Regions from separate parts of the Pseudoalteromonas sp. T1lg76 genome, predicted to be linked through region 4. Evidence: predicted binding sites of a transcription regulator. Region 4 holds the regulator's gene; each other region holds the start of a gene.
What was found. The regulator LexA, encoded in region 4, represses DNA repair genes until DNA is damaged. The targets are predictions, from matches to a motif close to TACTGTATNNNNATACAGTA.

Region 1 (8,058 bases), on a different contig from region 4:
CAGCTCGGAATAGCCGTTGGCGCGCTTAAAGTCGTGGTGCAGATCGATCAACAGGTCGTCGACGATTTGATTTTCACCACGCAGCTTTTCGCTCAACAGTAAAACGCCGCCGGGCTTAAGGGCGTTGTAGATACGGCTTAATAGCGCCTGGCGTTTTTTCGGCTCGATAAACTGTAAGGTGAAGTTCATTGCCACTACAGAAGCATTTTCTAATTTGGCGTCTAAGATATCGCCCAACTCAACCTTGACCGGTACCGTGGAGCGAAAGCCTTCAAGGTGTAAACGGCAACGTTCAACCATGGCTGCGGAATTGTCGATGGCAATGATCTCACAGCCGGTTTGGTTCAGGTTGCGGCGCATGCTCAGGGTCACGGCGCCCAAGGAGCAACCTAAGTCATAGAGGTTACTGTTGTTTTGCGCGTACTTACCGGCAAGTTTGCCCAGGGTGCTGACTATGGTGGCGTATCCGGGGACCGAGCGCTCGATCATATCGGGGAATACTTCCACTACCTTGGCGTCAAAAGTGAAGTCTTTTACTTGTTGTTCAGAGGCGTAAATACTGTCTTTGGCTGACACTTTGCTAAGCTCTAGCTAGAAACGATGACGTTATTTTATCATTTTTGTGCTGTTTGTGGGCAGCTTTAGTCGGCGATTATGTACGGGCATTAACCCTGTGTGCTGGCCAAGGAGATATAAGAGCAGGAACAATGATAAAAAAGCGCGAATAAACCAAGCCTATTTGCCGTTAATTCAATATGTTAGTCGCGGCAATGCGCCATTAACAGCAGCAAGTGAGACTGTGCATGAGCAAAAGCAAAGTAATTAGCACCGATGATATCCTCGCTACCTTGTGTCATTCGGTCACTCAGGTCTTATCGTCCGCCAGTGGCAATAGCATAGGTTATTCCGCCATGGTGCAGAAAATATCGCACACTTGTATGCGCCCGGACCTAGGCTGTTTTGTGCTGTTTGACGGCGGTTTTAGCGCCTTAGTGGTGACCAACTTCAGCGCTGGGGCGGCGCTGGAAATTTACGGCAATTACCTGCGAAACATGGGTATGCCACAGAGTGAGCTGGCAAAAAGCCATTTATCCGATGATGTGGCCAATGTGCTCGGGGAGTTGATGAATCAGATTGTCGGCGACTTTAGCAAAAAAGTGCGTGAACAACTGCACACTTCCATCAGTCAAAACCAGCCGAAAATGATGGCTATTAATAAGCAGGTGCAGATCTCCGTCGATACTACCTCAGACAGACCGCAGGCGCGACGGGTCACCTTTACCACCCAAAGTCAGCATATCTTCTATCTTGAAATGGCGATGGAAAAAACCGAGTTTTTTAAGCTGCGTGATTTTGATATCAATGAAGACTTGGATACACGTGAAGCAGCCGACTTGGATAAGAGCGCAACTAATACCCGCGCCAAGGCCAAGCAAGCGCAAGACGTAGAGCAGGATATCGATGATGACTTTATGGAAAACCTCGGTTTATAGCGGTGAGCCTCGAGAGACTAAAAGAAACTGCTTTGCTGGTTGTATTCGCCGGCAAAGGGGTCGACAGCTCTATGATGATAACCGCAGTGGGCTTTTAAATCTTGAGCAAACTGTCGTGCTAATAAGGGTGCGCCATGATTGTCCGCGGTGTGCAAAAACACATAGGGCTCACGGCCTTCATCCAGCCATTGCTTAATCTTTTTGAGCCAAGGTTGATAGTAGCTTTGATATTCATCCCCCATGGCGGCGATAACAAAACGCACGATAGGACGCTGGCCCAAAGCAATAGCATGCACGGGGAGGTGGGGCTTCTTTTGCTGAGCATCAATAATGGCGTCGTTATAAGGCTTGGCGGCAAACAGCGTCCGGGTATCCATGCACACACGATCTATGCCCTGCTCGAAACAGTAGCGATTAAGCTGTTTCTCGCCATCCCCTTTGGTGAAAAATTCAGGATGCCTGACTTCTATGCTGCGGCCAATATCGGCGGGTATCTGTGCCATAAAGTGTTGTAAGCGACTCTGGTGCATGGGGGCAAAACTGGCGGGCAGTTGCAACATCAGGGATCCGGTTTTTTCCAGCAAGGGTGACATTAACTTCAACCAGGTATGTACCGCCTGTTTATCACATTGCAGCGCCAGGTCGTGGCTAAAACGCTTGGGAAACTTAAAGGTAAAGCGAAAGTCATCGCCGGTGGCCTCATGCCAGCGCTGTACTGTCTCAGTCTTGGGATCGGCATAAAAGGTGGTGTTCCCTTCCACCGAGTTAAACACCTGGGCATATTGTGCCAGCATCTGGGCGTTTTGACAGTCGGACGTAAAAAGACTGCCTTTCCAGGCGTTATTGGCCCATTGTGGGCAACCCAAATACAACATCTGTGCTTTTGCTCTTGTCTTTATTTGCTCTGATACGCAAATGCTACCATAGCTTGGGTCTTCAAGGTGGTGAATAAATAGCCAAGCCGTAGTTTGCTTCGTGACATTGACCGCCGTTTTTATATAATTGACGCAATTTATTTGGCCACTGCGTGCATTTAGCTCACGCGCTTACAATTAAAACAGGAATATTATGCGCTCTATATATTGCGGACACTTGAATAAAAGCCATGTCGACCAAGAGGTTACTCTTTGTGGTTGGATCAACAAACGCCGTGATCTAGGCGGTTTGATCTTTGTCGATGTGCGTGACCGCGAAGGCCTGGTGCAGGTGGTGTTTGACCCTGAAGTAGAAGGGTTAATGGATATTGCCAACAAAATTCGTCAAGAATTCTGTGTCCAGATCAAAGGTGTGGTGCGTGCTCGCCCCGAAAGCCAAGTAAATAAAGATATGGCCACAGGTGAAGTTGAAATTCTTGGCACCGCGCTTGAAATCATCAACCGTGCCGAAGCCTTACCGCTGGACTTTAACCAGCAAAACTCGGAAGAGCGTCGTCTTAAATACCGTTATCTTGACCTGCGTCGTCTTGAGATGAGCGATCGCATTAAACTGCGCGCCAAGGCTTCAAGCTTTGTACGTCGTTTCTTAGACAGCAACGACTTCCTTGATATCGAAACTCCGGTATTGACCAAGGCGACACCAGAGGGTGCTCGTGACTACTTGGTACCTAGCCGCGTACACCACGGCAGCTTCTACGCCTTGCCACAGTCGCCGCAGTTATTTAAACAGTTGCTGATGATGTCTGGTTTCGACCGTTATTATCAAATCGTGAAATGTTTCCGTGATGAAGACTTACGTGCCGACCGTCAGCCTGAATTCACCCAGATCGATATCGAAACCTCGTTTATGACGTCAGATCAGGTTCGTGCTATCACCGAAAAACTAATTCGTGATATGTGGCAAGAGCTACTGAACGTTGATCTTGGCGAATTCCCTGTGATGGGTCACGAAGAAGCCATGCGTCGCTTCGGTTCGGATAAGCCGGACTTACGTAACCCGATGGAACTTATCGACGTTGCCGACTTAGTGAAAGACGTTGAGTTTAAAGTATTCTCAGGCCCGGCCAACGATGAAAAAGGCCGTGTAGCTGTACTTACCGTACCAGGCGGTGCTGAGTTATCACGCAAACAAATCGATGATTACACTAAGTTTATCGGCATCTATGGTGCAAAAGGTCTGGCCTGGATGAAGGTTAACGACCGCGACGCCGGTGTTGAAGGCGTGCAATCACCGATCGCTAAATTCCTAAGTGAAGAAGTGATCACTGCCTTGCTAGAGCGCACCAATGCGCAATCTGGCGACATCATTCTATTTGGTGCCGACAGCCGCAACGTGGTTAACGAAGCCATGGGTGCACTACGCTTGAAAATCGGTTTAGACCTTGAGCTAACAGATTTAAGCAAGTGGGCACCGCTTTGGGTTGTTGACTTCCCAATGTTTGAAGAAGACGACGAAGGTAACCTGCACGCGGTACACCACCCGTTCACGGCACCAAAAGGCGTAAGCCCAGAAGAGCTGGAAGCCAACCCGGCAGGCACCTTATCCGATGCCTATGACATGGTCTTAAACGGCTACGAAGTCGGTGGTGGCTCGGTACGTATTCACAACAGCGCCATGCAAGAAACAGCTTTCCGCATCTTGGGTATTGAAGAGCAGGAGCAACAAGAGAAGTTCGGCTTCTTACTGGATGCCTTGAAGTACGGTACGCCTCCACATGCGGGTCTGGCCTTTGGTCTTGACCGTCTGGTAATGCTGCTATGTGGCACGGACAACATTCGTGACGTAATCGCCTTCCCGAAAACTACTCAGGCTTCATGCTTGATGACGGATGCGCCAAGCGGTGCCAACCCGGATGCGCTTAAAGAGCTGGGTATCGCCATTGCACCTAAAGCAAGTGCGACAGCGGAGCAGGGTGAGTAATCCGCTCGCTCAGACACAGAGTTCAATCTTAAAAGCGGCTTAGGCCGCTTTTTTCTTGTGCCTCGCCTTTACACTGGTCATCCATACAGTTACCATTGTTTGGTGCAATAACAAGAATAAGGTTTCTGGGTGAGTATTATTTTGGGGATTGACCCTGGCTCGCGATTCACCGGTTACGGCGTGGTGCGCCAGCAAGGACAGCGCTTTGTCTATCTGGGCAGCGGCTGTATTAAGCTTGGGGAGAACGCGTTTCCAACGCGCTTAAAAATGATCTACCAAGGTGTCACCCAGTTGATCGAACAGTTTAACCCCGACGCCTTTGCCATTGAGCAGGTCTTTATGGCCCATAACCCGGACTCGGCACTCAAGCTTGGTCAGGCTCGCGGTGCCGCTATCGTTGCCGCCACCATGGCAGAGCTGGGCGTACATGAGTATTCCGCGCGCCAGGTAAAACAAGCCGTGGTGGGTAAGGGCTCGGCAGAAAAAGCACAAGTTCAACATATGGTTAAGCATATTTTAAAGCTGCCGGCGACGCCCCAGGCGGATGCCGCCGATGCCTTGGCCATTGCCATGTGTCATGGTCACTCACAACAAAACCTGATTAAATTAGCCGGCCAAGCGCGCAAAACCGTGCGTGGTCGTTTGAGGTGAATATGATAGGAAGAATTCGCGGACAATTAGTCGAAAAACAGCCTCCAGAAGTGCTGGTGGATGTGGCCGGTGTCGGCTATGAAATCAGCTTGCCCATGAGCTGTTTTTACGCCTTGCCTGAGTGCGGCGAAGACGTCACCCTGTTTACTCATTTTGTGGTGCGTGAAGATGCCCAGCTTCTATTCGGTTTTAACACCAAAAGCGAGCGCGCTCTGTTTCGAGAGCTGCTAAAAGCCAATGGTGTGGGTCCTAAACTTGGCCTTGGCATTCTCTCTGGCATGTCGGCGGAGCAGTTTATCCGCTGTGTCCATCATGGCGATGCCAGCACCTTAGTGAAATTGCCTGGGGTGGGCAAGAAAACCGCCGAGCGTCTGGTGCTGGAAATGAAAGACAGACTCAAAGACTGGGGGCCGGATTTATTCACGCCATATACGGATGCGGCGCCCCTTAGCGGTGCAGGTGGTGATACCTTAGTAGCCGCCAATGCCACAGACGATGCTATTGCTGCCCTGGAAGCCTTGGGTTATAAGAATAGCCAGGCAACAAAAGCGGTGAAAGCCGTTGCCCAGGAGGCCATGACCTCGGAGCAAATGATCAAGCAAGCGCTTAGGGCGATGCTGTAACAGAGATAAGTGAATGATAGAAGCGGATAGACTAATTGAGCCCCAGCAGCAGGGCAATGAAGACGTGGTCGATAGAGCCATACGACCTAAGCTGCTGGCGGACTATCATGGTCAGCCTCATGTAAAACAGCAAATGGATATCTTTATCGAGGCGGCACGCTCTCGCAGTGAGGCCTTGGATCACCTGCTTATCTTCGGTCCGCCGGGCTTGGGTAAAACCACTTTGGCGAACATAGTCGCCAACGAGCTGGAGGTGAGTATTAAAACCACTTCAGGCCCGGTATTAGAAAAGGCCGGCGATTTGGCGGCCTTGCTAACAAATTTAGAAGCCCATGATGTGCTCTTTATCGATGAAATCCATCGCATGAGCCCGCATGTGGAAGAAATTCTCTACCCGGCCATGGAAGACTATCAACTCGATATCATGATAGGCGAGGGGCCGGCAGCGCGCTCAATCAAGTTAGATTTACCGCCCTTTACCCTTATCGGTGCAACGACTCGGGCTGGCTCTTTAACCTCACCGCTGCGCGACCGTTTCGGTATTGTCCAGCGCCTGGAGTTTTATAATGTCGATGATCTGGCATCCATAGTTAAGCGCTCTGCAACTCATCTTGGTTTGAGCATAGACGAGCAGGGTGCATACGAGGTTGCTAAACGTTCGCGGGGCACGCCGCGTATTGCCAATCGCTTGTTGCGCCGCGTTCGTGACTTTGCCGAGGTGAAAGGCGATGGCAGCGTATGTGTCGATATTGCCGCCCAGGCTCTGGATATGGTGGATGTTGATAAAAGCGGTTTTGATTACATGGATCGTAAGTATTTACTGGCGATCATCGAGAAGTTTATGGGTGGGCCGGTTGGTTTGGACAACCTCGCCGCCGCCATAGGCGAAGAAAAAGAAACCATTGAAGATGTGATTGAGCCTTATCTGATCCAACAAGGCTTTATTCAACGTACGCCAAGAGGGCGTATTGTCTCTGATCATGCCTATGCTCACTTTGGTCTGCATAAGGCGACCTAACTCAGGGTGTGTAAAATCGCATTTTATTAGCCGAGCACTAATTAGCCGAGCCATAAGCTCGGCTTTTTTATGCCCGGAATACCTCTGTAGGTCGGGATTCATCCCGACAAAAGTGCACTATTGGCACCTTGTCGACGCTAAGCACCGGCCGACAACAGACAGCCAATTGCTTGTCATACGACAGCCGATTCACAGCGGATTAAGGCTGCACCGATTAGGGTCTGTGACTGAGCTTGATTCAGGCAAAAAAAAAGCCCGCTAATAAAGCGGGCAAAACAACAAGTTGAAGGAAGTAAATCCGAGGAACACACCAGCTGCTCAATAGTAGGATGAAACAGCCGATGGTGTGAGGTGGGGAATCAGAAACCACCTCATGAACTGTGCAATAGAGCCATAGTTGGTTGCGCTAGCTCAGTACAGGGAGAATAATAAAGCGGTAGCAGATTTTCTTCAAACTAGAAAAATTATTTTTTCGGATAAAAAAAACTAATACCGAATAAAATCTTCATGATGATATTTTGCGCAATAAGCGTAAGGCTATTAGCTTTGTATGTTGAAATATAAGGCTATTATTATTTTTGTGCTTTTTTTGTTCTATTAGAATTACTATTTTTTAACTTGTGGTACATCGGCAAAATGACAGCTTATGCGAATAATTCGCATAAAATCTGTTTTTTTGGAACTTTTTCGCATGTAAAAGAGCCCAATAAGATATCTGTGTATCTGCCTGTTAACCACAGCCTGCGGCGATTTATCGGCGCTAGGCGGCAATTCATGGCAAGGTCATTGTCAGCGCAATTATGACTGGGTACACTAGGGTTCATTGTGTGTCGTACGCTGTATTGAGCGCGGATACAGTTAATTGCAATATACGCGCCTTAGGAGAAAATACGTGGATTCAGGATTAAACTTTATTGATCTTATTTTAAAAGCCAGCTTTTTAGTGCAGCTGGTGATGCTTACCCTGGTTGCCCTGTCGGTGCTTTCTTGGGCCATTATCATTCAGCGTCGCAAAATACTTAGCAACGCCTTAACGAATGCGAAAAAGTTTGAATCCCGTTTTTGGTCTGGCGTTGACCTTTCTAAGCTGTATAACGAAATCTCTGCTCGCGGTACCCAAAGTGAAGGTATCGAAGCCATTTTCACGTCGGGTTTTAAAGAATTTGCCCGCGCCAAGAAAAACAATCTCTCTGCCGCTGCGATGGGAATTGATGGTCCACATCGTGCCATGCGTGTTGCCCTTTCTCGTGAGATTGAAAAGCTAGAAAACAGCCTGTCTTTCTTAGCCACTATCGGTTCTATCAGTCCTTATATCGGTCTATTCGGTACCGTATGGGGCATCATGAACGCCTTTATCGCCTTGGGTGAAGTAAAACAAGCGACCTTGCAAATGGTTGCCCCGGGTATTGCCGAGGCT
Region 2 (8,058 bases), on a different contig from region 4:
CTCCTGTCCTGGCGGTGACGTTGTGAAGGGGAAATAATTCAACAGCAACGACTACATTTTCGGTATTTTCTGTTACTCTGCGATTATAAAACGAGTCATATTAATTATCTATCGAATCACTATGTATAACAGTCACCGATTGCCTCACCTTGTTGTAGCCGTCAGCTTAACGCTACTAAGCGCCTGTGGTCAAAGTGGACCCTTATACCTGCCACAAGAGCAACCAGAAATTCAGCAGCCCGCCTCTGTGCAAGCGCAAGAGGGCGAGGCGCAAGTGCAGACCAACGACCCGCAACAGCAGCAATAAACCTAGAGTTGGCTGCGTTTTGCAGGCATAGTGATGGCATAGAGGGATGATGTAAGAGCGTTATGTTAGTTAACTTCTCCAAGATGCACGGGCTGGGAAATGATTTTATGGTCGTCGATAACGTGACCCAGAACATTTTTCTTTCCCGCGACCAAATCAAGCGACTGGCCGACCGTAACTTTGGCGTTGGCTTCGACCAATTGTTAATGGTCGAGGCGCCCTATTCGCCGGATTTAGACTTCCATTACCGTATCTTTAATGCCGATGGCAGCGAAGTGGAGCAATGCGGTAACGGCGCTCGCTGCTTTGCCCGCTTTGTACGTATGAAGGGCCTCACCAACAAGCATAAGATTGCCGTATCCACCAAGGGTGGCAACATGATCTTGTATATAGAAAAAGACGGTCAGGTCACGGTGAACATGGGACAGCCCATGCTCGAGCCCAAAGAAATCCCGCTTAAAGCCAGTAAACGCGAACTCACCTATATCCTGCGCCAGCAAGAACAAACCCTGTTTGTCGGTGCCGCATCCATGGGCAACCCCCATTGCGTGATCGAGGTTGATGATATCGACACCGCCGAGGTGCAAACCTTGGGACCTTTAGTAGAAGAGCATGAGCGCTTCCCGAAGAAGGTCAATGTTGGCTTTATGCAAGTGATAGATGAAAACCATATTAAGCTGCGAGTGTGGGAGCGCGGTGCCGGTGAAACTCTGGCCTGTGGCAGTGGCGCCTGTGCCGCCGCTGTAGTTGGACAGCTGCAGAATAAGCTAGGCAATAATGTCAAAGTTGATCTGCCCGGCGGTAGCTTGCAGATCCGTTGGCAAGGCGAAGGCCACGCGGTCAAAATGACGGGCCCCGCCGAGCATGTATTTGATGGACAAATAGCCCTATGAGTGAACTAAGCAAAGAGCAGATCGCCGCGTATCTCAAACTCAATCCGGACTTCTTTTTACAGCATCCCGAGGTGTTTGCACTGATGAACTTTGGTGCTCCCCACGAAAGTGTTGCCTCTTTGCAATTGCGCCAACAGCAAGTGCTGCGCGAACAAAACCAGGCTTTGCAACAGCAGTTACAGCAATTGGTGGCTCAGGCCAAACAAAATGAAAAGGTCTTTCAGGTGTTTAGCGCCTGCCATCGTCAGCTGATGCTGGATGCCGAGTTTGTCGAACTGGCTACTGGGCTGGAAGCCCTGATCTGCGAACAATTACACATCAGTGAGTGTAAGCTGATTAAGTTCACCGAAGACTTGCAGCCCTTGCTGGATAAACGCCTGCAAACTAACAATCACTACCTTGGCCGTTTATCGGAGCAGGAGCAGGCGCTGATCTTTGCCGGCCAAAGCAAAAGTTCCGCCCTCTATCTTATTGGCGAGCTGCAAACGCCTCTGGCAATTTTGGCCTTTGCCAGCGAAGACGAACTGCACTTTGAGCCAGCTCAGGACAGTTTGTTTATCTTCGAGTTTGTTAAAGCCCTGCAAGAGCGCCTTAACCGCCCTATCATGAGCGAGTCGCAGGCGCTCACCTTTGCCGTGATGACAGATGCCTGGCGCTCACCCGTGAGCGACTACCACAATTACCTGCGCTATGAAAAACAATACTCCAACCACACCCTGGAGCAATATCAGCGGCAACTCCTCGAGGTAGCCCGCTATTTTTATGATGACCGGGATGGCTGGTTGGCCATTAACGGCGACGATATCCGCCGTTATGCCATGTCGTTGCGCGCCAAGGGCTTGGGTGCCCGCACCGTTAACCTCAAACTCAGTTGCCTGCGTGCCTTTTTTCGCTTTTTACGCACCTATAATCCGCATCTGGATAATCCGGCCCAGTTTGTAAAGGGCCCCAAGTTTGATAAGCCGCTGCCCCGTAATCTGGATATTGAGCAGATGCATCAACTCCTTGAGATCGACGATGATGATCCACTCGCCATCCGCGATAAGGCGATGATGGAGCTGATGTACTCATGTGGACTGCGGATCAGCGAACTGGTCAACACCAACTGCAAGGATATCGATTTGCGCAGCGGTGAAATCCGCGTCCTGGGTAAGGGGAATAAAGAACGACTGGTACCGGTGGGCTCAAAGGCCATTGCCGCAGTTAACGCCTGGCTTAAAGTGCGCGGTGCCTTTATCGGCGCCGATGTCGATGCACTGTTTTTATCAAAACGGAAAACCCGTATTTCAGTGCGTCATGTACGCGAGCGCATGCGTGAATGGGGCGTCAAACAAGGCCTGAGTGCCCAGGTTCATCCCCATAAACTGCGCCACTCCTTTGCCTCTCATGTCTTGCAATCGAGCGGCGATCTGCGCGCGGTGCAGGAATTACTGGGCCACAGCAGTTTATCGGCCACCCAGGTTTATACCCATTTAGACTTTCAACACCTAGCCAAGGTATATGATAATACCCACCCCAGAGCTAAAAAACAGAAGTAAAGCCCTATACCATGATGCGATTTAATCGAGCCATAATGCCCGCCAAGGTCCTAAGTTTTGACTTGGACGACACCCTGTATGACAACCACCCTATCATCAAGGCGGCGTTGCAGGCACAGCAGGATTATTTGCTTACCCTACCGGGGTGGCTGGAGCAAGGCGATGATTTTTGGCTTACCTGCCGTCGCACCGTAATTGCCCGTGATCCGGCTCTGGCTCATGATGTTACGCAAATTCGTAAGCGAGCGCTCACTTACGCCATGAATAAGATCGGGGTAGAACAATACCACGCTGACAATGCCTATCAGATTTTTGCCGAAGCACGCAGCAAGATCACCGTCAGCGATGAGATATTAGCCCTGCTGGAGTCGCTTAAACGTAAATATCGGCTGATCGCCATTACCAACGGCAATGTCGATGTGTCCAAATTCAACCTCAAGGATCAGTTCGAGTTGGTTCTGATGGCCGGACCCGATGGCAAGTCCAAGCCTCATCGGGACTTGTTCGATCATGCCGCAGAGCGTCTTGGCGTTGCCAACCATGAAATCATTCATATCGGTGATAGCCTGGACACGGATGTGCAAGGTGCGAACAATGCCGGATGTCGCAGCATTTGGCTCAATAATCAAGGCATTCAATATGCCTACAAAGGCCTGCCTTGCTGTGAAATTGACGACATCATGGCATTGACACAGTTAGGTTAAATACAACTTAAAGTGCTTTTACCATATAGCTACGGCGCCCATCCAGGGGATAATCGGTCAAGGCGAAGACCTCCTTATAGCCATGGCGGCGATAAAAGTCGGGAGCTTGGAACTCCAAAGTATCGAGCACAGCTTTTGTCGCCCCCAAGTCCTTGGCTGCCCGTTCAAGTTTATAAAGCAGTTCGTTGGCATAGCCTTGCCCTCTTTCCTCGGGGTTGACCCATAGCCAATCGATAAGTAGCCAGTTGCCGAAGCACCGACCCGCAATTCCCGCAACCACTTCACCCTGCTCATTATTGACTCTAAAACCGAGATTTTGCCTTTGTACGGGCCAATGTGACTTGTTAAATGCAACCACCTGATCTTTAAGCCAATCACTTAGCTGCTCACTCGTGTCACTGACAATTTCGTACTGTCTCATTATCTAACTTCCAAAGTACCCATGGCGCCTATGTTAACTAATATGAGTACAAGCAGTTAGCGGTAAATTGCTTGCTGGGCGCATAACTGTTTATAAAAACAGTATTCTATTTAGCCAAAGCAGAACTCTTGTTATACTTGCCAAACTAACAATAGGTGGATGTGGCGATGGATGTATCTGAATTACTTGATGGCTTGAACGATAAACAACGAGAGGCGGTAGCAGCACCCTTGCAAAATATGCTGGTTCTCGCCGGTGCAGGCTCAGGTAAGACCCGGGTGTTGGTCCATCGTATCGCCTGGTTAATGCAGGTAGAAAACGCCTCACCCTATAGCGTTTTTGCGGTGACCTTTACCAACAAGGCGGCAAAAGAAATGCGCGCCCGGGTCGAACAAACCATCCAAGGTTCCGCCGGTGGCATGTGGATTGGCACCTTCCACGGATTAGCCCATCGTATTTTGCGTGCTCACCACCGCGAAGCCAAATTGCCTGAGTCTTTCCAAATTCTCGACAGCGATGACCAGCAGCGCATGATACGCCGTTTGCTTAAGGCCATGAATATCGATGAAAAGAAATGGCCGGCAAAGCATATCGCCTGGTATATCAGCGCCAAAAAAGATGAAGGCCTGCGCCCGGGTGACATCCAAGCCTATGACGTCAATGAACAACTTTTACAGCGAGTCTACAGCGCCTATCAAGAGGCCTGTGACCGCGCCGGATTAGTCGACTTTGCCGAGATCCTGCTGCGCTGCTATGAGGTTCTGCAGCAACAACCCACGCTATTGCGTCACTACCAGCAGCGCTTTGCCCATATTCTGGTGGACGAGTTCCAGGATACCAATACCATACAATACCGCTGGCTGGCACTGATCGCCGGTGATACGAATTCCATGATGATAGTTGGCGACGATGACCAGAGTATTTATGGTTGGCGTGGTGCCCGTATCGAAAACATCCAACGCTTTTTAGATGACTTTGACGCCGAAACTATTCGCCTGGAACAAAACTACCGCTCCACTGCGACCATTCTAAAAGCGGCCAATACGCTGATTGAGAACAACTCAGAGCGCATGGGTAAGAGCCTGTGGACCGATGGTAACCAGGGTGAGCCTATTTCCATCTATGCCGCCTTTAATGAGCTTGATGAAGCCCGTTTTATCGTTGGCAAAATAAAAACCTGGCTGCAAGCCGGTAATGCCCTCAGCGACAGCGCCATCTTATATCGTAACAACGCGCAATCGCGGGTGTTGGAAGAAGCCCTGCTACAAGAAGGTATGAAGTACCGTATTTATGGCGGTATGCGCTTCTTCGAACGCCAGGAAATCAAAGACGCCCTGTGTTATTTGCGTCTGGTCAGTAATCGCCAGGACGACGCCGCCTTTGAGCGCGTGATCAATACACCGACGCGCGGCATAGGCGACAAAACCCTCAGCCATATTCGTGACTGCGCCCGCGCCGAATCACTGCCGCTTTGGTATGCCGCCAAGGCCATCATTGAACAACAACATTTGTCTGGCCGTGCCGCCACCGCGGTAACCCGCTTCTTAGAGCTGGTCGATGGTATCGAAGCCCGTATCGGCGATCTCACCTTGGCGGAGCAAGCCAAATATGCAATTGAAAATACCGGCCTTATGGCCATGTATCAGGCAGAAAAAGGTGAAAAAGGCCGCGCCCGCGTAGAAAACTTGGAAGAATTAATCAACGCCTGCGAACAATACGAATTACCGGTAGACGAAGAGTTTTCATCGCCACTGCAAGGCTTCCTGGCCTACACTTCATTAGAATCAGGAGAGGGTCAGGCCGAAGAGCATGAAGATGCGGTGCAGATGATGACATTGCACTCAGCAAAAGGCCTGGAGTTTCCACTTGTGTTTATGGCTGGCGTTGAAGAGGGTATGTTCCCATCGCAACAAAGCCAGGAGGAAAGCGGTCGCTTAGAGGAAGAGCGTCGCCTTTGCTATGTAGGCATGACCCGCGCCATGGATAAGCTCTACATCACTCATGCGGAAGCCCGTCGCCTCTATGGCCAGGAAAAATATCACAGCCCGTCGCGTTTTTTACGTGAACTGCCCGATGACTGCATCGAAGAAATTCGCGTTAGAACCAAGGTCACCGCGCCGCAACAGTCGGGCCGTTTTAGCCCGTCGCTGACACAAGCGGCATTTGCCGATAGCGGCTTTAATCTAGGCCAACGCGTACTCCATGCCAAGTTTGGTGAGGGTACAGTATTGAATTATGAAGGTGCCGGGGCCCAGTCACGGGTGCAGGTAAACTTTGATGACGTCGGCAGTAAATGGTTGGTCACCGCCTATGCTCGCTTGCAAGCACTCTGAAGTAACTAGCTTACTCACCCAATTAAAGCGCCAGCGATGGCGCCAAGCACTGTTATTGCGTGGCGAACGACAATGGTGCTACGAGCAATTAATAGCGCTCCAGAAACTGACAGCCGCTCCATGGTATGTGCTTAGCAATAATGAACAGCTTAGCCAGGCCCAGTGGCCGCATCATCTGCACCAGATCCTGGGGCAAGAGCATGCCCACGGCGCTTACGACTGTTACAGCGGCTTTTATGCCGACAAACTCGCAGCACTGGCGGGCACGGTGCAAGCCGGGGGCTTGCTGGTGCTTATGCTGCCAGAAGATACCCAGGCCTTTATCGACCCGGGCATGGATAAGCTGGTTTCTTACGGTTACTCCACACCAACACAAAGCCATTTTTGGGCCTGGTTAGAACAGCAACTAGTAGAAACCGACTTTATTAGCATCAAGCAATCCGAGGCTAACGCAAACGATATTAACTTGGTTGCCGACACACCTGACTGCAATGCTGAAGCGGATACCCGTGAGCAGCAAGAGGTCGTAGCGCAAATCATTAAAACCGCCAAGGGTCGGGCACATCGCCCACTATTAATTAGCGCCGACCGGGGTCGTGGCAAGTCTGCCGCATTAGGTATAGCCGCCGGCCAGCTGAGCGATAAACGCATCATCTTATGTGCCATTCAGCGTAGAGCGGTAACTAGCGTGTTTAAACACCTGAGCCAAACGGCATCCCTTCTTGAAGCCAAGGACACAGATCTGAGTCTAGGTAATGTTGAATATATGCCTCCGGATCGCGTCCTGCACGAGCAACCCAGTTGTGATCTACTCTTTGTCGATGAAGCGGCCACCCTACCGATACATATTCTTAAGCGGCTGTTGGCTATCTATCCACGCGTGGTCTTTGCCAGCACCTTGGCCGGTTACGAAGGTAGTGGCCGGGGTTACACCCTACGCTTTAAAGCCTATTTGCAAAGGCACTACCCTAATTTTAGCGAGCGCGTTTTAAACGAGCCCTTTCGCTACGCCTCGGGTGATCCCTTGGAACAGGGGATCAACAAATTACTGGTGCTTGATGCCGCCAGTAAGGAACTTCAGCCCTGCGAACAAGTATTAACTCATACTTCTATCGATGTGGCTCAGCTACGCGCGCAGCCGGAGCTGCTAAAGCAGGTATTTGCTTTACTGGTGCTGGCCCATTATCAAACCTCGGCCAATGACTTTCGCCAATTACTGGATGCGCCGGGACAGCGTATTTACCTGAGCCGAAAAGGCGAGCAACTGGTCGCCGTGGCCGTTATTACCTTGGAAGGTCGCTTAGATGAAAAGATGGCGGCCCAGGTTGTCAGTGGTGAACGTCGCCCGCAGGGGCACTTACTCGCTCAAAGCCTGGCTCAGCTAAGCGGTGAGTCACAATTGGCGCAGCTATCCTGCGCGCGTATAGTGCGCATTGCCGTGCATCCACAATTGCATCACCTGGGTATAGGTAGCGCGTTAATGGACTTTATCGGTGACGATCTCACAAAACACAAGGTTGCCATACTTGGCACCAGCTTTGGCGCCCATGCCAGCCTGCTGGAGTTTTGGCAACGTCTTGGTCTCAACACCATTAAGCTGGGCATTAAGCGGGATCATGTCAGCGGTGAATACAGCGCCTTAATGGCAAAAGGGCTCACTGAACAAGGCACCCAACTATTGTCACCGGTTATCAAGGCTTGGCAAAAGGATCTGCCACACCTAATAGCGCATTATTTTGCCGATTTGGATAGTCGTCTGTTACTGAAACTATTATGCGAATGCCCCAAGGCCGAACCCAGCCAGGCCGATCATCATACCCTAATGCGCTTTACCCTGGGTCAGATCCCGCTAGCACAAGCCT
Region 3 (8,058 bases), on a different contig from region 4:
GACAATAAAAATACATGCATTTATATTCTGAGCGCTATGTTACTGAGCTAGGGCGCAAAAGAACAATCGCATTTAACGATAGCAGCTATCGAAAAAAGTGATTGTTAAATTTTTAAGTGAGCAGAGACAAAAAGGCCCGCAATAGCGGGCCAATTATTAATCCATAATATTTTCGGGCATATCGCCACGAATTTCCTGCCAGATTTGACCACTTTGATGACCATAGCGACGCATCAAGGAAATAGCACCATCGTGATCTTGCTTCTCAGCCAGCTCAGCCAAGTCCGAGTAGAACTGACGTGCTAACTCACGAGTACGAGGATCAGAGAAATAGTGGCAACCTATCTTGGAGTAAAAACCTCTAAAGCCATTGAGGATCAACACATAAATTTTGTTGTTGCCGGCACTGGCCAGGTGGTGGTGTACCAAATAATCATAATCCGCAAAAGCCTGAGCCGTGTCTTCAACACCATCGCGCTCGGCAACAATTTCCTTAACGCGCTCTGGGTCTATTTTAATCGCTGCACGCATATAGATGGCACTGATGTTAGTGCGGGCAGAAAGTAACTGATCGGTCAGCTCCGGCATTTTATCTTCATCAAGGCGCGCCAGCGTCTCAAGAATGTTCAGGCCCGAGGTTTCCCAAAAGTTATTTACTCGCGTTGGCTTACCATGCTGAATGGTTAACCAACCGTCTCGAGCAAGACGTTGTAATACTTCACGCAGTGTCGTGCGAGTCACGCCGATGAGTTCCGATAGCTCGCGCTCGGCAGGAAGAATAGAGCCTGGTGGAAACTCCCCATTCCAGATGGACTCAACTATATATTCCTCAGCAAATCCAGCTGGGCTTTTCGCTTTAAAAATTCTCATCTAAGGTCCACTTCAACACGGTTTATTTCATTTTAGTTATTCCACTGATTGTACCAGATGATCAGCAACTAACAAGAAAACTTCACTGTAAAGCACGCCTCGTATAGTCGGCAATTACACAAGACAATAATAAAGTATCAGCTTTCGAGTGCCATTGACCTAAACTTGCATAGACCTAGGTGCAGGGGCATAATCTCCAAAATAAAATTAATAAGAGAATCTCATGAGCTGGTTAAGTAGCATCTCGCGCACACGCGCTCCTTGGTTGTTGTTGGCACTGATTGCCTTTTTATTCGAGGCAACGGCCCTTTATTTTCAATACGCCATGGATTTAGCTCCATGCATCATGTGTATCTACCAACGTACCGCCGTGTTAGGCGTGTTATTGGCTGGCCTTATTGGCGCCATCAACCCTGCTAATCTGTGGCTGCGCCTGAGCGGATTGGCCACCTGGCTGGTTGCCAGCATTTGGGGTCTGCTTTTGGCCCGCGAGCACATTATGATGCAAACCACCACAGACCCTTTTGCCTTCGTTTGTGAATTTGAGCCTAATTTCCCGGTGCCCTTGCATGAGTGGATCCCTGGATTTTTCGCTGCAACCGGTGACTGTGGCAACATAGACTGGCAGTTTTTAGGTCTGTCTATGCCGGGTTGGATGCAGGTTATTTTTGCAGCCCTTGCTGCGGCAGCGGTTATCGTGACCTCTGCGAGCTTGTTCTTTAAGCCAAACAAGCCATGATTTATTTTTTAGCCAGCCAGATCCCCAGCCTGCAATCCTTTAGCCACCGCCAGCGTTTGCAACTGGTGGCTGAGGCGTTGGAAATGTTAAGTGCCCAGGAACGTATCCTGCTCAATATTATTAAACTGCTGCTGATCACGCCGCTGTTTTTATTGTTGGTGCGCTTTGAGGGGTGGAGCATGCTGCCCTGGTTATTGATCGCCGGTCTTGCCTACCCCATTTTGGTGCTGCCGGTGCGCCACTACTTTGCCTGCCGTCACCTGGAGCAAGCGATTGCAGAACATAATAAAGGCAGCTAACGCTGCCTTTATATTATGCCAATTACAACGACACCTTTTCCTTGAGCTCAGCCATTAGCCGCTCGCCTATCCCTGGCACATCATCCAATTGCTCAATACTCTTAAAACCACCGTTTTTATCGCGATAATCGATAATTGCCTTGGCTTTCGCCGGACCAATACCGGGCAAGGTCTGCAATTGCTCGGCCGTGGCCTGGTTTAAGCTGACCTTAGCATGGCTTGAGGCTTCGCTTTTATTGGGCTCGGCTGGCGCTGCAATAACCGGGGCTGTGGTGGCAAGTAAGAGTGTGGTGGCAAGAACGCCGATAATGGCGCTTGCAGAGGTGTTAAGTAGTTTCATACTTCTCTCCTTAAAGTGATGAATCTTCCATTGGTACTACCGTTATTAAATAAAGAAGACGAGACAGGGCTTGTCAACCTAAAGGCTTATGAACGCGGACACTAAGCCTCTCACTCGCTCACAAGTTAAGTAAAAAGCGTAAAAACACCTTGACCTTAGCTGCTTGCCACCCTAATCTAACTGTATAAAAAAACAGTATAGTTAGGAGATCCCATGGCTGTTGTCGTTAAGTACGTAGTTGAAAGAAGTGGAGTCGAGCGCATGACCTTTACCAGTAAGAAAGAAGCCGATGCTTATGACAAAATGCTCGATATTGCCGAAAGCCTTGAAGGTCTGTTGGCAAATGCCGATGTGCCCTTAAGTGAACAACAGGTAGAAGGCCTAGCACTGCAAATCGCTAAACAAAAAGATGAATTTATGCAGGTGTTAAAAGGCGCGAAACCAAGCGAAAATAAAACAGAAAAAAAGCCAAAAGCGCAAGATAAAGACAGCCAGGAAAATGTCACCGAACTGAAAGCCAAAGAAGCCTAAGTAAAAAAAGAAAAGCCAGCAAATGCTGGCTTTTTTGCTTCGCTCTAAGCGAAAGTTATTTCGTTACTTCGGCTACGGCGTCGGCGAAGTAATCGATATTGGCGTGGCTGATACCGGCTACGTTAACGCGGCTCGAACCAACGATGTAAATCGAATACTCTTTTTGTAGACGCTCGATCTGCTCTTTATTAATACCTAAGAAAGAGAACATACCGTGCTGGCGCTCAATAAATGAGAAGTCCATGCCGTGGCATTTGGCGTTTAGCTTCTCTTTTAGCAATGAACGGAATTCATTGATGCGTGAACGCATTTCATCCAGTTCATCGTGCCACATAGTAGTAAGCTCAGAACTAGATAGAATAGTGCTAACAATGTCCGCACCGTGCGCCGGTGGCATAGAGTAAATGCTGCGCACTACACTCAATAGTACCGAGTTAGATACATCGGCAGCGCTGGCATCTTTAGAGATGATAGAACAGGCGCCGATACGGTCACGGTAAAGACCAAAGTTCTTCGAACATGAAGAACAGATGATCAGCTCTTCAACCTGTGAAGCAAGCAGGCGTAGGCCAGCAGCATCTTCGTCCAGGCTAGTACCAAAACCCTGATAAGCGATATCGATAAGCACGGTAAAGCCTTGTGCTTTAGCGATGTCGGTTACGGTTTGCCATTGCTCGGCGTTCAAATCCATACCGCTTGGGTTATGACAACAAGCGTGTAGCAATACCACATCACCTGCTGGGATCTGACTTAAGGCGTTAACCATTTCGTCGAACAATAAACCCTTATTTTCATAGTCGTAGTAAGGGTATTCTTTTACCGTCAGACCGGCAGCTTCAAACAGGCTGATATGGTTAGCCCAGGTCGGAGTTGTCACCCAAACAGTGGCATCTTCATTACAACGCTTAATAAACTCAGCGGCTACGCGAAGTGAACCTGTACCGCCTGGAGTTTGTGCCGTGCGTACACGGTTTGCCAGCAAAGCAGGGTGTGCATCGCCTAGCAACAATTCTTCCATTTTCTGACAATAATCCAGGTTACCGGCCAATCCGATATAAGACTTGCTGGTCTCATTGGCTAAGCGAAACTCTTCCGCTTTTTTTACCGCTTTTAGCACAGGGGTATTACCCTGCTCGTCTTTATAAACACCGACACCTAAGTCGATTTTATTGGCATTGGTGTCAGCCTTAAACGCAGCCATCAACCCAAGAATGGGATCCGTCGGTAATGGTTTTAATTGTGAGAACATGGGACTCTCTTTTTATTTATCTCAGGGTTAGCAGTACCCGGCCACATTAGGCTGGCAGATGCGCGACAATTTCTTTGCTTGCGGCGACCAACAAGGCTATGCGTTCGGGGGTAAAAAAATCTGTGCTGAATGCTTCTGCATCTATGATGCCCACTACTTTACCCTTCTGCGAATAAAGCGGCAAGCAGCTTTCCGCCTTCACTTTAGGATCACATGTATAGTATTCGCCACCGCTGGCAACATAGTCTTCCACATTGTTGATAATTCTGGCCTTTCCAGAGCTTACAACCTGCACATTATTACTGGTGGCGGCAAATTCAGGGGTAATGGGAAACAAGGGACGACTGGGGGCGCCATGATACGCCAGCTTTAGCAACTGCGACTGACCATGGATATCACGAGACTGATAAATACCGAACCAATCGACGCCGCTTTGTTGTACGACAAAATCGACTATCCCCTGCAACTTGGCAAGCTGTGCCTCGGCATCAATATCAAGATGTTCCCGCAGGCTAAAGGGCTCTTCCTGTAAATGACCAAACAAGCTGCATGCGCCGCCCTCACCCAGCTCTGGAATAAGGTATTGCCATTGCACCTGGGCACTTGTATTCGCCAAATACTCTTGTAATAAAGCTTGATAATGCAGGGTCTGCGACTCATCCGCCTCAATTTGTGCCCACTCGTTATATAAAATCATTTAGCCATCCAAACATCCAAAAATTTGAAAGGATGCTAGCACAGAGGCAAAAGCACAGGCAATAGCAAAATGAAATGGGATCGGGGCCGGAGCAACTGCTTACCTAGAGCTCATAAGCCTATGATTATCTACCCGCTTGAAGTGCAGTTATCAGCACTATTTTGGCAAGACGCAGAGCCCAGTTATGATAAGCTAACAGCTTGTTTAGGTCGGAGGTACTGATGAGCGACAATAACCTAGTGTATTCAACTGAAACGGGCCGTATTAAGGCACCCGTTGAGAAAGAGCAAGCCGACGTTAAGTTGTTTAAAGACGGGGCGCTGCGCATAGAGCGACAAACCAAAGGTCGTAAAGGCAAAGGGGTGATGCTGGTTGTGGGAATTGATCCGCAGGAGCATGATCTGAAGAAGCTGGCCAAGCTGTTAAAGTCAAAAATGGGCCAAGGCGGCGCCGTTAAAGATGGCGTTATCGAAATCCAGGGAGATGACCGCGACAAGCTCAAGGGCTTGCTTGAGGCACAGGGCTTTAAGGTAAAAATTGCTGGCGGCTAAAGCCGGAGAGCAGCAGTTATTGCGGGCTATGCTATTGCGGGCTATGCTATTGCGGGCTATACAAGGCCCGCCAATGGCCACGTAGCGTCTGTGGGTCATAATCTATCTGAGCTACACCACAGGTTGGGAAGATAGGCATCTTATCCGGACACAACTCCGCCACCATATAGCTGACTATGGGCATATGGGCGACCACCAGCCAGCAATCAATTTCATCATGCACAGCTATCAGGGCGCTGAGGTAATCAATGGCGCGTTTGGCATCGGCACTAGGAGTCACCTCTTCGCTGTCTTCACTGTAAATAAAGTTACGACAATGCCCCTTCACCTGCATCGCGGTTTGCTGCGCCCGTACATAGGGACTGACAATTAACCCTTGTGGATTAAAGCGTTGCGCCAGCCACTGACCAACATGATCCGCCTGCGCCAACCCCTTATCGGTTAACTCACGCAAATTATCTTGTCCCTGCACTGCCTGCGCATCCCCATGACGCATGATTAAAACTGTTTTCATTTCTGTTAAATCAACTAATTAGAGAAAAAGTTTTGCCGCAAAAGCTAGCCATTAAGGCGCGATATTCGCTATAGTTTAGCTTTACCACCCGATATTCAGGTAGGCACTTCGCCGTAACCGCTGGCCCTGAACATCTTGTAACTTTTCTAGTTTCAGGAGCAATAATTGAATATCAGCCGCAATGATAACAGACTCTACCAAGCGCTAACACTGCCCAATGGTCTTAGGGTTTTGTTAGTCGCCGACAGTGATAGTCAAAAAGCGGCCGCCGCGCTTACCGTTAACGCCGGGCATTTTGATGACCCCTGGCACCGTCAGGGCCTCGCCCATTTTGTTGAGCACCTGCTTTTTCTCGGCACCGAAAAATACCCCGAAGCCGGTGAATTTCATGACTTTATCAGCCGCCATGGAGGCAGCATCAATGCCTGGACCGGCACCGAGCACAGCTGCTATTACTTCGACATCACCAAGCAATTTTTTCAACCGGCACTGGAGCGTTTTAGCCAGCTGTTTATCGCGCCGCTGTTCAATGACGGGGAAATAGACAAAGAGCGCAACGCCATCGATGCCGAATTTAAACTCAAGATTAAGGACGATGGCCGTCGTATCTATCAGGCGCACAAGGAAACGGTGAATCCAAAGCATCCCTTTGCCAAGTTTTCGGTGGGCAGTCTCGATACCCTGAGCGATGCTCACGGCCCGATAAAGCAAGAGCTGGAAACCTTCTTTGCCGAGCACTACCAGGCCCAGTGGATGACCTTGGTGCTGTGTGGTCCTTACACTCTGGCGCAATTAAAGGCCTGGGCCGAGCACCTTTTCGCGGATATCAACAGCAATGCAACCGCTAAGCCGGATATTGCAGAGCCTCTGTATCGCCCGCAAGATCTGGGGCTGGAGCTGCATATTGAGCCCCATAAGCATTTGCAAAAGCTGATCATCAGCTTCGCTATGCCAAGCATAGATAAGTTTTATAAGCACAAAACGGTCAGCTTTCTTGCCCATTTACTCGGCTATGAAGGCGAAGGCTCCTTGCATTCTCTGCTAAAAAATCAGGGCTGGATCAATGCCCTGTCTGCCGGTGGTGGCATTAACGGCAGCAACTTTAAAGACTTTAATATCAGCTTGGCGCTGACCGATGACGGCATCGAGTATTATCAGGATATAGTCGAGATGGTGTTTGCCTATATCGCCCTTATCCGCCAAAACGCCGAACAATTACATGCCCTGTATCGGGATAAGCAAACACTGTTGCAAATCGCCTTCGATAATCAGGAAAAGGCTCGTTTACTGGATTGGGTCAGTGGCTTGAGCGTGAATATGCACCATTACCCCAGCGAGCATTATCTTAACGGCGACTATTTGATGGCCGGTTATGAGCCCCAGCAGTTTGCTAAGGTGCTCGACTGGTTGAGCCCGAAGAATATGCGCTTGGTGTTGATCCACCCGGGCGTAAGCAGCAGTAAAACCACACAATGGTACAACACCCCTTATTACACCAAGGCGTTGGAGCCTCAGTGGCTCGATGCCCTGGCCGCCATAGATACGCCGCTGGGCACCATGTCGCTGCCCGAGGTAAATCCTTATTTGCAGCGCCCTTGCGTGCTTCATGAGCTGGAATCCCCCGGTGCCACCCCGGAAAAACTGGCCTCACATCCGGGCTTTAATTTCTGGTTTAAACAAGACGCCACCTATCGCGTTGCCAAGGGTCATTTTTACCTCGCCATAGATTCCCATTTGGCGGTCAAAGATGTACAACATATGGCCCTGACCCGCTTATTTGCGGATCTCTTTATCGACTGCGTGGCCGAGCAGTTTTACCCCGCCGAACTGGCGGGCCTGAACTACCATTTATCGTCGCACCAGGGCGGTTTAACATTGCATACTGCGGGCCTGTCTTCGAGCCAGCTTGAGTTGGCGCAGGGGCTCTTGGATGCCCTCTTTAATGCAGATATTTGTGCCAAGCGCTATGCCGAATACAAGAAGCAATTGGTACGCCACTGGCAATCGAGTAATCAAAACAAACCTGTGAGCGAGATTTTCAGCCGCATCGGCGCCGAGATCATGCCTTGGAATCCAACCCCGGAGGCCTTAGCACAGGCACTGAAAAGCACCAGTTATTTGCAGTTTAAGCAATTCCGTCAGGAGTTTTTTGCCGCCGTGCATATTGAAGCCTTTTTACATGGCAATTGGCGACCCGCCGATGCTTACGACTTTTTACGCTTGATCCAGACACATCTGGAACAAAGAGCCAATATCGAGGCCATTAAC
Region 4 (8,058 bases):
GCAGCAAAAGCCGATTTCTCCAGCGCGAATTTAAACGGGGTGTTGATTAGCGCATCGTAGGTTTTAGGTTAGTGATGAAAATTAATCCTCGTTTTACCTTGATGTGATCTTCATCTATTTTTTACGCATAATATAAAATATAATTTTTCCTTATGGTGGGTAGTAAATAGGTTTAATTTTCTGATGTCTTACTTTAAAGGGATAGAAAGTAAATTTCCTTGGTCTTTCTCAGGCTTTATTCTGGCAATTTTCTTTGGTGGCTTATCTATATACTTAGGCTTTTTCAATGAAAGTAAAGCTGATCTAAATTTTATAATCTCTTCTAGCTCTGCTGTTCTTGATATAAAAGAAGAGGTTGGGAAGTTAGACATACTTTATGATGGCGAAAGCCTGAGTAAGTCTAAGCAAGATCTTCAGTTAATAACTCTAAGAGTTGTTAACCAAGGCAATATGGCTATATCAAAACAGTCGTATGACTTGACCGCACCTGTTGGTTTTGAGGTGCTGGAAGGTAAGTTGGCAGAACCCCCTAAAATAGTGAATGCAAGCCAGCAATATTTGAAGAATAAAGCAGCTTTAATAGTCGAAAGTGATACTAAGGTTACATTTTCAGAGGTAATTATTGATGCTGGAAACTATTTCGATATAAAACTACTCATAATGTATGGAAATGGTGATGAGCCTAAAATAGAGTCCTTCGGAAAAATTGCTTCGCTTGACAGAATTGATGTTGTATATGATACAAATACTGTTGAGAGTAGATCTTTTCTTGATGCGACTTTCGTAGCTTCTATAGGAATTCAGATAACAAGGGTTGTAATTTACGGCATACTTTTTATATGTGTACTCGTCGTGCTTGGAGCCTTTTTAGCAGGATACGATGCTTGGAAAGAGAAAAAAGAGAAGCGCGAATTGGTGAAATTATTCAAGAGCTATAACTGCAATAAACTGGCGACAAAAGATACTTTTTTCTTCAACTATTTTGTGTCGAACCAATCAATAAAGACTAAGCACTTGTTAACTTTTCTAGAGAGAGCAATATCGGATAGCAAATTGCTCATGACCTCTGAAATCCTTTCTGTCGATAGTACAGAGCTAAATGTAACAACAGATGTGCTTCTAAGAGAGGAAATCGTTATTCCGAATGACGGAGAAGGCTATAGAGTTTGTCCATCCAGAATAGAAGTTTTCAAAGAGTTTGTGGAGTTTCTTAATAGGCACGAAGAGTTTAGTAAAAAAGTTAACTTATCGTCAGGTGCTAGTGCAGACATAAAAGTGGTTGATGAACGAGTTTCCAATGTATCTGAAGACATGAATAATTTGAAATTCGAACAGCTGAAACTACAGGGTGCTGTTGCTCTTAATGAAGGTAACTATCAAAAAGGTATCGATTACTTTAATGAATATTTGAATAGTTTCCCTCAAGATCCAAGTGTGTTGTGGAAGTTAGCGTGTTGTCAGAAGCGAATGGGTGAATTAGGAGCTGCACTGACTTCCATTGAATCCGCTATCAAATTTTCAGAAGAGGTGACATATCTAATGCACTATAACTATGCATGCTATTTAGCATTAAATGGCAGAGAACTAGACCTCATAATTGAGCAATTGCGCAAAGCCCTAACCAAAGACAAGGACGAAAGCGTTAGAAACCAGATTCCAAAAGAGTCAGACTTTGAAGGGATTAAGCATAATGTTCAATTTATAGAATTACTAAAAGAGTTCGAAATTGTTTAAAGCCTAATTATTTTGATGTTGCAATGCTCTAGTTTAGTGTACTATCATCACAAGTAGAGACGCTTCCTTGTAAGTGTCTTTTTTGTCAGTTCAATGATAGTTCAAAGTCTTATTTAGAGGTTACTGCTATGAAATACTTTATTGGTAATTTTACACCTCAGGATCTAACCCCTCCTATTATTGACTAAAAAGGCCGCGACAAGCGGCCATTTTTATGTGGGTGTGAAGCTATGGCATGATTCTAAAAAACATCTCATCGCCCCTGTTTTTTAGCACCGCACTTGAAAATCAGAAACCCTCTTAAAGCCCGCGACCCTTGGTCTTCTCCACCACCGCCGCGGTCATCCTTGAAATACAACACAAGTCCCCTGCGCTGTCATAAATTTTTATCTCCCACACTGATGAGCGCTTGCCTAGGTGTGCGAGTTAGGTCACGGCTTTGAGCGTGCTGATACGCGATGCACTCAACTCAAATTGCAAAAGGCGATACACACTGTATAATTATCGGTAACAACACCCCTCCCGCTACCCATAAGAACAGCGCCCTGTGAGGGGTTAATTTTTTGGTGTGACGCAAATGGAATTTGATAAGCCACCTTTATCTTTCGAGCAGCAACTAGACCGTCTTATAGAGCGGGGTATGCGTGTTACCGATCGCCCTCGGGCACTTGCCTACCTTCGCCATATTAATTACTACCGTTTAGGTACTTATTGGTGGTCTTTTATTGGTGACCACAACACTCACCAATTTAAACCCGATACCAGCTTTGAAAGCGTTCTGAATCTGTATGTATTTGATCGGGAATTAAGGCTGCTTTTGCTTGATGCAATAGAAAGGGTTGAAGTATCGCTACGTACTCAGTGGGCCTATCACGTGGCCAAAGAGGGTGGGTCACACGCGCATCTAAACAAGGAACTGTTTAATGCGAAGGATTTCGCTCATGACTCCTTCTTGGATAACTTGCTCAGTGAAGTAAATCGAACTTCCGACAGGAATATTAAGAAGCAGGCCCAAAAATACCAAGAAGCCACACCTGCTATCTGGATTATCAGTGAAGTTATGAGCTTTGGGTGGTTATCGCGTTGTTACGGCAATCTTAAGCGCCGCCGTATACGTATGGACATTGCGCAGGTTTATGATCTTAATGAAGCTGTGCTTGCTTCGTTCCTTCACCATCTAACCACTGCGAGAAATATCTGTGCCCATCATGCTCGGCTATGGAACCGAGATTTCACCTTTCGCATGAAATTGCCACATAATGGCCCTGATTACCTAATACAGAGCCTCAACGCTCATAGTCCCCGCGAGTTATACAACACACTGGTAATGCTAGCCTTTTTGTTGGATAAAATTAGCCCTGAACATAGTTGGAAGAGCAGGTTAAAAGCGTTGATAGATAATCATGATATTGACACAGCCCCTATGGGTTTTCCAGAACATTGGCAACAACTGCCAATGTGGCAATAGTTAAATAATTTACGCAAATCTCACCGCCATGCTGAGCCCCCTTACATTTGCGCTGAGCATGGTGGGGCGGGTAGCACAACGAGGCAGGACGCCGAGTTAAGCGAATCGAGACACGATGTCGAGTTTCGCTGTGTGCGTTGGCCGCCACAGTATGCGGAAGCATCAAGCAAATGTTGGGGTGTCCTAGGAGTTCTTAGAGGAAATGGACAAGCATTTCCTCTAAGTCGTAGTCGGCGACCCGACAAGATCTCAAATTGCAAATCGTTCTAAAGAGCGAACACCAAACTCGCTAGAACAATCCCCCATTAAAGCCCTGCGCTTTTACTCCTTTTCTCAACCACCGCCGCGGTCATCCTTGAAATACAACACAAATCGCCAGCGCTGTTGTAGATCTTAATCTCCCACACCGATGAGCGGCCGCCCAGGTGCACGGGTTTGGTTACGGCTTTGAGCGTGCCGGTGCGTGAGGCTTTGAGGTGGTTGGCGTTGATCTCCTGGCCGACGCAGTAATATTTATTGATGTCGACGGCGAAGTTGGCGGCGTAGCTGGCGACGGTTTCGGCCAGTACCACGTAGGCGCCGCCGTGGACTATGCCGATGGGGTTGTAGAGCTCGTTGTCGATTGGCATGGTGGCCACCAGGTAATCCGGGCCGATTTCGCTGATTTCAATGCCGAGTTTGGTCATAAGCGTGCCCTTGGCGCCAACGCCGAGGTCGAGTTCCCGACAAAGATCAAAATCGATTTCCTGGGCCCAAATACTTGGGGTGTTTTCGCTTACACTCGAGTCTGGCTGCTCTGTGACCGGTAGATCGTTTTCATGATTCTGAATACTCATACAGATTCCTTATACGGCGGCATGGTTAAAGGGGGTTATTTGCACTCATTGGCACTGTGTTCCACATAGTGCTGCACTCGCCTGGGCTTCTGCAAGCCTTTTACGACGGTTAGCGAGCGCAAAAAGAGGAACAGGGCGGCGATATCTTCGGCGGCCTTGCTATCACCTGAGGGCCGGATTTGACTAGACTGTCAGTAACGACCTGGGTGTAAATGTTGAAGGAGGGTCTATGGACTTTCAATCCGTGTATGATTTTTGGTTTAACCAGTGCAACAGCGAGGACTGGTTTAAAAAGAGTGCGACCTTCGATGCTAGGGTTACCGAGCTGTTTGCCAAGACTCACCGCGCCGCCAGTCGGGGAGAGCTCTATCATTGGCGTAGCAGTGCCCACGGTGCCCTGAGTGAAATTATCGTGCTCGATCAATTCTCCCGTAATATCTATCGCGATACCGCCAGTGCCTTTGCCCAGGATGCTCAGGCCTTATGCCTGGCTCAGCATGCGTTAGAAAAGGGCTACGACCTGCTGCTCAATGAGCAGGAGCGTGGCTTTTTATACATGCCTTATATGCACAGCGAAAGTGCCGTCATTCATATGCTTGCCGAGCACCTGTTTCGGCCTTTGGAGAGTTATTCCTATGAGCTGGCCCATAAGGCGATTATCGACCGCTTTGGTCGCTACCCGCATCGCAACGCTATACTCGGGCGTCGGTCGACACCAGAGGAAACAGCATTTTTAGAAACGCCCAACAGCAGTTTTTAATCGGCCTCACTCACCCAGTTACGTGCTTGCTCCATCTGGTCATATTGAAAGGCTCTGATTTCGGCACTGATAAAATGCGCCGTTAAATGCTCGCCGAGCATGGCCAGGGGAGAGTCGGTAACTACGGCTATCCTGCTGATTCTCTTATGGTGGTCGCGGGCAAAGCGCAGGTGCGCCGACAAGGCCGCAAACGAATCCCAGCCGGGAAAGTGACGGGTGGCTATCATCAGCCCCTTGAGTCCACCATGACGCTCTATATAGGGATCTATAATACGTACGGCGGCTATAAAGTCGGCGGCAGACAACTCGCCATGGGGGGTAAATACGCCAATATCATGTTCATTATCTAGGCTGATACAGAGCATATTGGGTTCCTTCTTTCATTTAAAATGCTTCGATGCGAAATCGGCTACCTATAACTGTAGGCGCTTTTTCAAGTATTTGCGCAGTCGCTGATACAGCTTAGAAATAACTCCTGACTGTGGCAGCAGCAAAATCATTGAATATATTTGCGATTTTCTGACAACTGTATATACTCACAGTTAAATGTACTGTATGGAAAACCAGTTGTATGCGCCCTTTAACTAATCGCCAATCGCAAATTTTAGAGCTGATCAAAGTCTTTATTAAAGACACAGGCATGCCGCCGACGCGCGCCGAAATTGCACAAACATTAGGTTTTCGCAGTGCCAATGCCGCTGAGGAGCACCTGAAGGCGCTGGCCAAAAAAGGGGTGATCAGAATGAAACCCGGTGCCAGCCGCGGTATTCAGCTGGTTGAGGAAGAAGAGCCGGAGCAATTAGGCCTGCCGTTAATCGGTCGGGTTGCCGCCGGTGAGCCCATTTTGGCGCAGGAGCATATCGAGAGCCATTGCCAAATCGACCCCATGTTGTTTAAACCGGCGGCGGATTATCTGCTACGGGTTAACGGCATGAGTATGAAGGATATCGGTATTCTTGATGGCGATCTGCTGGCGGTACACCGTGCGCAAGTGGCCGAAAACGGTCAGGTGGTGGTAGCCCGAGTGGGTGACGACGTAACCGTGAAGCGCCTGGAAAAGGCGGGCCGCAAGGTTTTCCTGCATGCGGAAAACGAAGAATTTGCTCCCATCGAAGTCGATTTAGAACATGAATCCTTTGATATTGAGGGCTTAGCCGTTGGTGTAATTCGAAACGCCGACTGGATGTAGGTTTTATTCGGTATTTTTGCCCCCGATACGCCGTTTATTGGGGGTTTTACGGCGCTTTTCTCCTTTCTTTCCTTACGCGCTAACAGTTTGAATATCCCCCAAATATTTATTTAAAAAAGAAAAACAAAAACGCTTCATTTCTTGCTATTCGCTCAATTCTTGACTAATTGGTTATATTACAGGCTTTGCTGGTTGCTTTTTGCGCACTTTGTTTGCAGAAAATTGAATCGGCCAGTCCAAGCATAATAATAACGAAGATTGGCTAGCAGTAATTGCCTCTTCCCTTTTTGCGTTGCGCGTAGTTAAGGAGATGGTACATGAAGCAGCTTTGCTCCCTCATGTTGCTGTGTTTGTTTGCTCCCCATCTGGCCTTGGCCAACAGCAAGTACAACTTGCGCCCCGGGGTGACGGATATCAGCGAGAATGTTTACCAATTGCATATGACGATATTTATCATCTGCTGTGTGATTGGGGTGATCGTATTCTCGGTCATGTTTTGGGCCTTGCTCAGGCACCGTAAATCCAAGGGCGTTACCGCCGCCACCTTCCATGAAAGCACTAAGGTCGAAATTCTTTGGACCGCTATTCCCTTTCTTATCCTTATCGGCATGGCGGTGCCGGCGACCAAGACCTTGATCGCCATGGAAGACACCAGCAAGGCGGACATCACCATTAAGGTGACCGGCTCGCAGTGGAAGTGGCATTACGAATACATGGGCCATGATCTGGGCTTTTATTCGCTGCTGGCCACCCCTCAGGAGCAAATTCAAAATGCCGAGAATAAAGGCGAAAACTACCTGCTGGAAGTGGATAAGCCGCTGGTGATCCCAACCGGTAAAAAAGTGCGTTTTCTGATGACCTCGGACGATGTTATTCACTCCTGGTGGGTGCCGGACTTTGCGGTGAAAAAAGACGCCAACCCAGGCTTTATCAACGAGGCCTGGACCAAGGTTAACGAAGAGGGTATCTATCGCGGTCAATGTGCCGAGCTGTGTGGTCAGGACCACGGCTTTATGCCCGTGGTGGTTGAAGCGAAATCCCCTGAGGAGTTTGATATCTGGCTGGCGGCGCAAAAACAAGCGATGTTAGACCAGGCCGATGCCGATGCTGCCTTACTCGACCAAACCTTGTCTCATGACGAGCTCATGAGCACTGGTGAGAAGATCTATATGACCCGCTGCGTAGCCTGTCACCAACCGACTGGTCTCGGCGTTCCCGGAGTATTCCCGGCAATCAAGGGCAGCCCAATCGCGACCGGCGAAATCAAAGACCACATCGATATCGTGGTACACGGTAAACCTGGCACCGCCATGCAGGCGTTTGTTAGCCAGCTCACTATTAAAGAGCTCGCGTCCGTTGTTACTTACCAGCGTAATGCCTTTGGTAATGACACCGGCGATACGGTGCAACCAAGTGCGATCCAGGCCTTTATTGATGGGGAAGAACAATGAGTACAGCAGCTGCAACACACGAACATCACGGGCCTGCGACTGGCATTAAACGCTGGCTCTTTACCACTAACCATAAAGACATAGGCACGCTATACCTGCTGTTTTCGCTGCTGATGTTTTTAACCGGCGGCGCCATGGCCATGGTGATCCGCGCCGAGCTGTTTCAGCCGGGATTACAATTAGTCGACCCGCACTTTTTTAACCAGATGACCACGGTGCATGGCTTGATCATGGTCTTCGGTGCGGTGATGCCGGCCTTTACCGGCCTGGCCAACTGGATGATCCCCATGATGATCGGGGCGCCGGATATGGCCTTGCCGCGCATGAACAACTGGAGCTTCTGGATCCTGCCCTTCGCCTTTGCGATCTTGCTGATGTCGCTGTTTATGGATGGGGGCGGCCCGGCGTTTGGTTGGACCTTCTACGCGCCGCTGTCGACCACCTACAGCAACGACAATACCGCGCTGTTTGTGTTTGCCATCCATATTATGGGTATCAGCTCCATTATGGGTGCCATTAACGTCATAGTGACTATCGTCAACCTGAGAGCGCCGGGCATGAAGTGGATGAAGCTGCCGCTGTTCGTATGGACCTGGCTGATCACCGCCTTCCTGCTGATT

Region 1: ruvC (crossover junction endodeoxyribonuclease RuvC) is a predicted target of LexA. The motif match lies at 4,421-4,440, and genes of this name have one in related genera.
Region 2: uvrD (DNA helicase II) is a predicted target of LexA. The motif match lies at 3,948-3,967, and genes of this name have one in related genera.
Region 3: C2M35_RS01220 (YebG family protein) is a predicted target of LexA. The motif match lies at 2,427-2,446, and genes of this name have one in related genera.

Annotation. Positions count from the first base shown of each region.
Region 1 covers NZ_PQCE01000007.1:72,168-80,225, reverse strand. The annotation lists gene cmoA (carboxy-S-adenosyl-L-methionine synthase CmoA) at 1-576, opposite strand, end outside; gene C2M35_RS03035 (DUF3334 family protein) at 804-1,493, shown strand; gene C2M35_RS03030 (DUF72 domain-containing protein) at 1,511-2,368, opposite strand; gene aspS (aspartate--tRNA ligase) at 2,562-4,349, shown strand; gene ruvC (crossover junction endodeoxyribonuclease RuvC) at 4,479-5,000, shown strand; gene ruvA (Holliday junction branch migration protein RuvA) at 5,003-5,623, shown strand; gene ruvB (Holliday junction branch migration DNA helicase RuvB) at 5,637-6,641, shown strand; gene tolQ (protein TolQ) at 7,534-8,058, shown strand, end outside.
Region 2 covers NZ_PQCE01000043.1:535-8,592, reverse strand. The annotation lists gene lptM (LPS translocon maturation chaperone LptM) at 122-307, shown strand; gene dapF (diaminopimelate epimerase) at 370-1,200, shown strand; partial or broken gene C2M35_RS15840 (DUF484 family protein) at 1,197-1,787, shown strand; gene xerC (tyrosine recombinase XerC) at 1,806-2,738, shown strand; gene C2M35_RS14530 (HAD-IA family hydrolase) at 2,750-3,442, shown strand; gene C2M35_RS14525 (GNAT family N-acetyltransferase) at 3,450-3,863, opposite strand; gene uvrD (DNA helicase II) at 4,031-6,196, shown strand; gene C2M35_RS14515 (GNAT family N-acetyltransferase) at 6,141-8,058, shown strand, end outside.
Region 3 covers NZ_PQCE01000005.1:40,074-48,131, forward strand. The annotation lists gene fadR (fatty acid metabolism transcriptional regulator FadR) at 157-870, opposite strand; gene dsbB (disulfide bond formation protein DsbB) at 1,094-1,609, shown strand; gene C2M35_RS01210 (DUF6170 family protein) at 1,606-1,908, shown strand; gene C2M35_RS01215 (ComEA family DNA-binding protein) at 1,931-2,248, opposite strand; gene C2M35_RS01220 (YebG family protein) at 2,462-2,779, shown strand; gene C2M35_RS01225 (amino acid aminotransferase) at 2,835-4,028, opposite strand; gene C2M35_RS01230 (GAF domain-containing protein) at 4,075-4,725, opposite strand; gene C2M35_RS01235 (stress response translation initiation inhibitor YciH) at 4,947-5,276, shown strand; gene sixA (phosphohistidine phosphatase SixA) at 5,323-5,790, opposite strand; gene C2M35_RS01245 (insulinase family protein) at 5,956-8,058, shown strand, end outside.
Region 4 covers NZ_PQCE01000034.1:635-8,692, forward strand. The annotation lists gene C2M35_RS12430 (TPR end-of-group domain-containing protein) at 184-1,734, shown strand; gene C2M35_RS12435 (Abi family protein) at 2,312-3,202, shown strand; gene C2M35_RS12440 (PaaI family thioesterase) at 3,508-4,038, opposite strand; gene C2M35_RS12450 (DUF924 family protein) at 4,268-4,798, shown strand; gene C2M35_RS12455 (STAS/SEC14 domain-containing protein) at 4,795-5,163, opposite strand; gene lexA (transcriptional repressor LexA) at 5,370-5,987, shown strand; gene coxB (cytochrome c oxidase subunit II) at 6,305-7,438, shown strand; gene ctaD (cytochrome c oxidase subunit I) at 7,435-8,058, shown strand, end outside.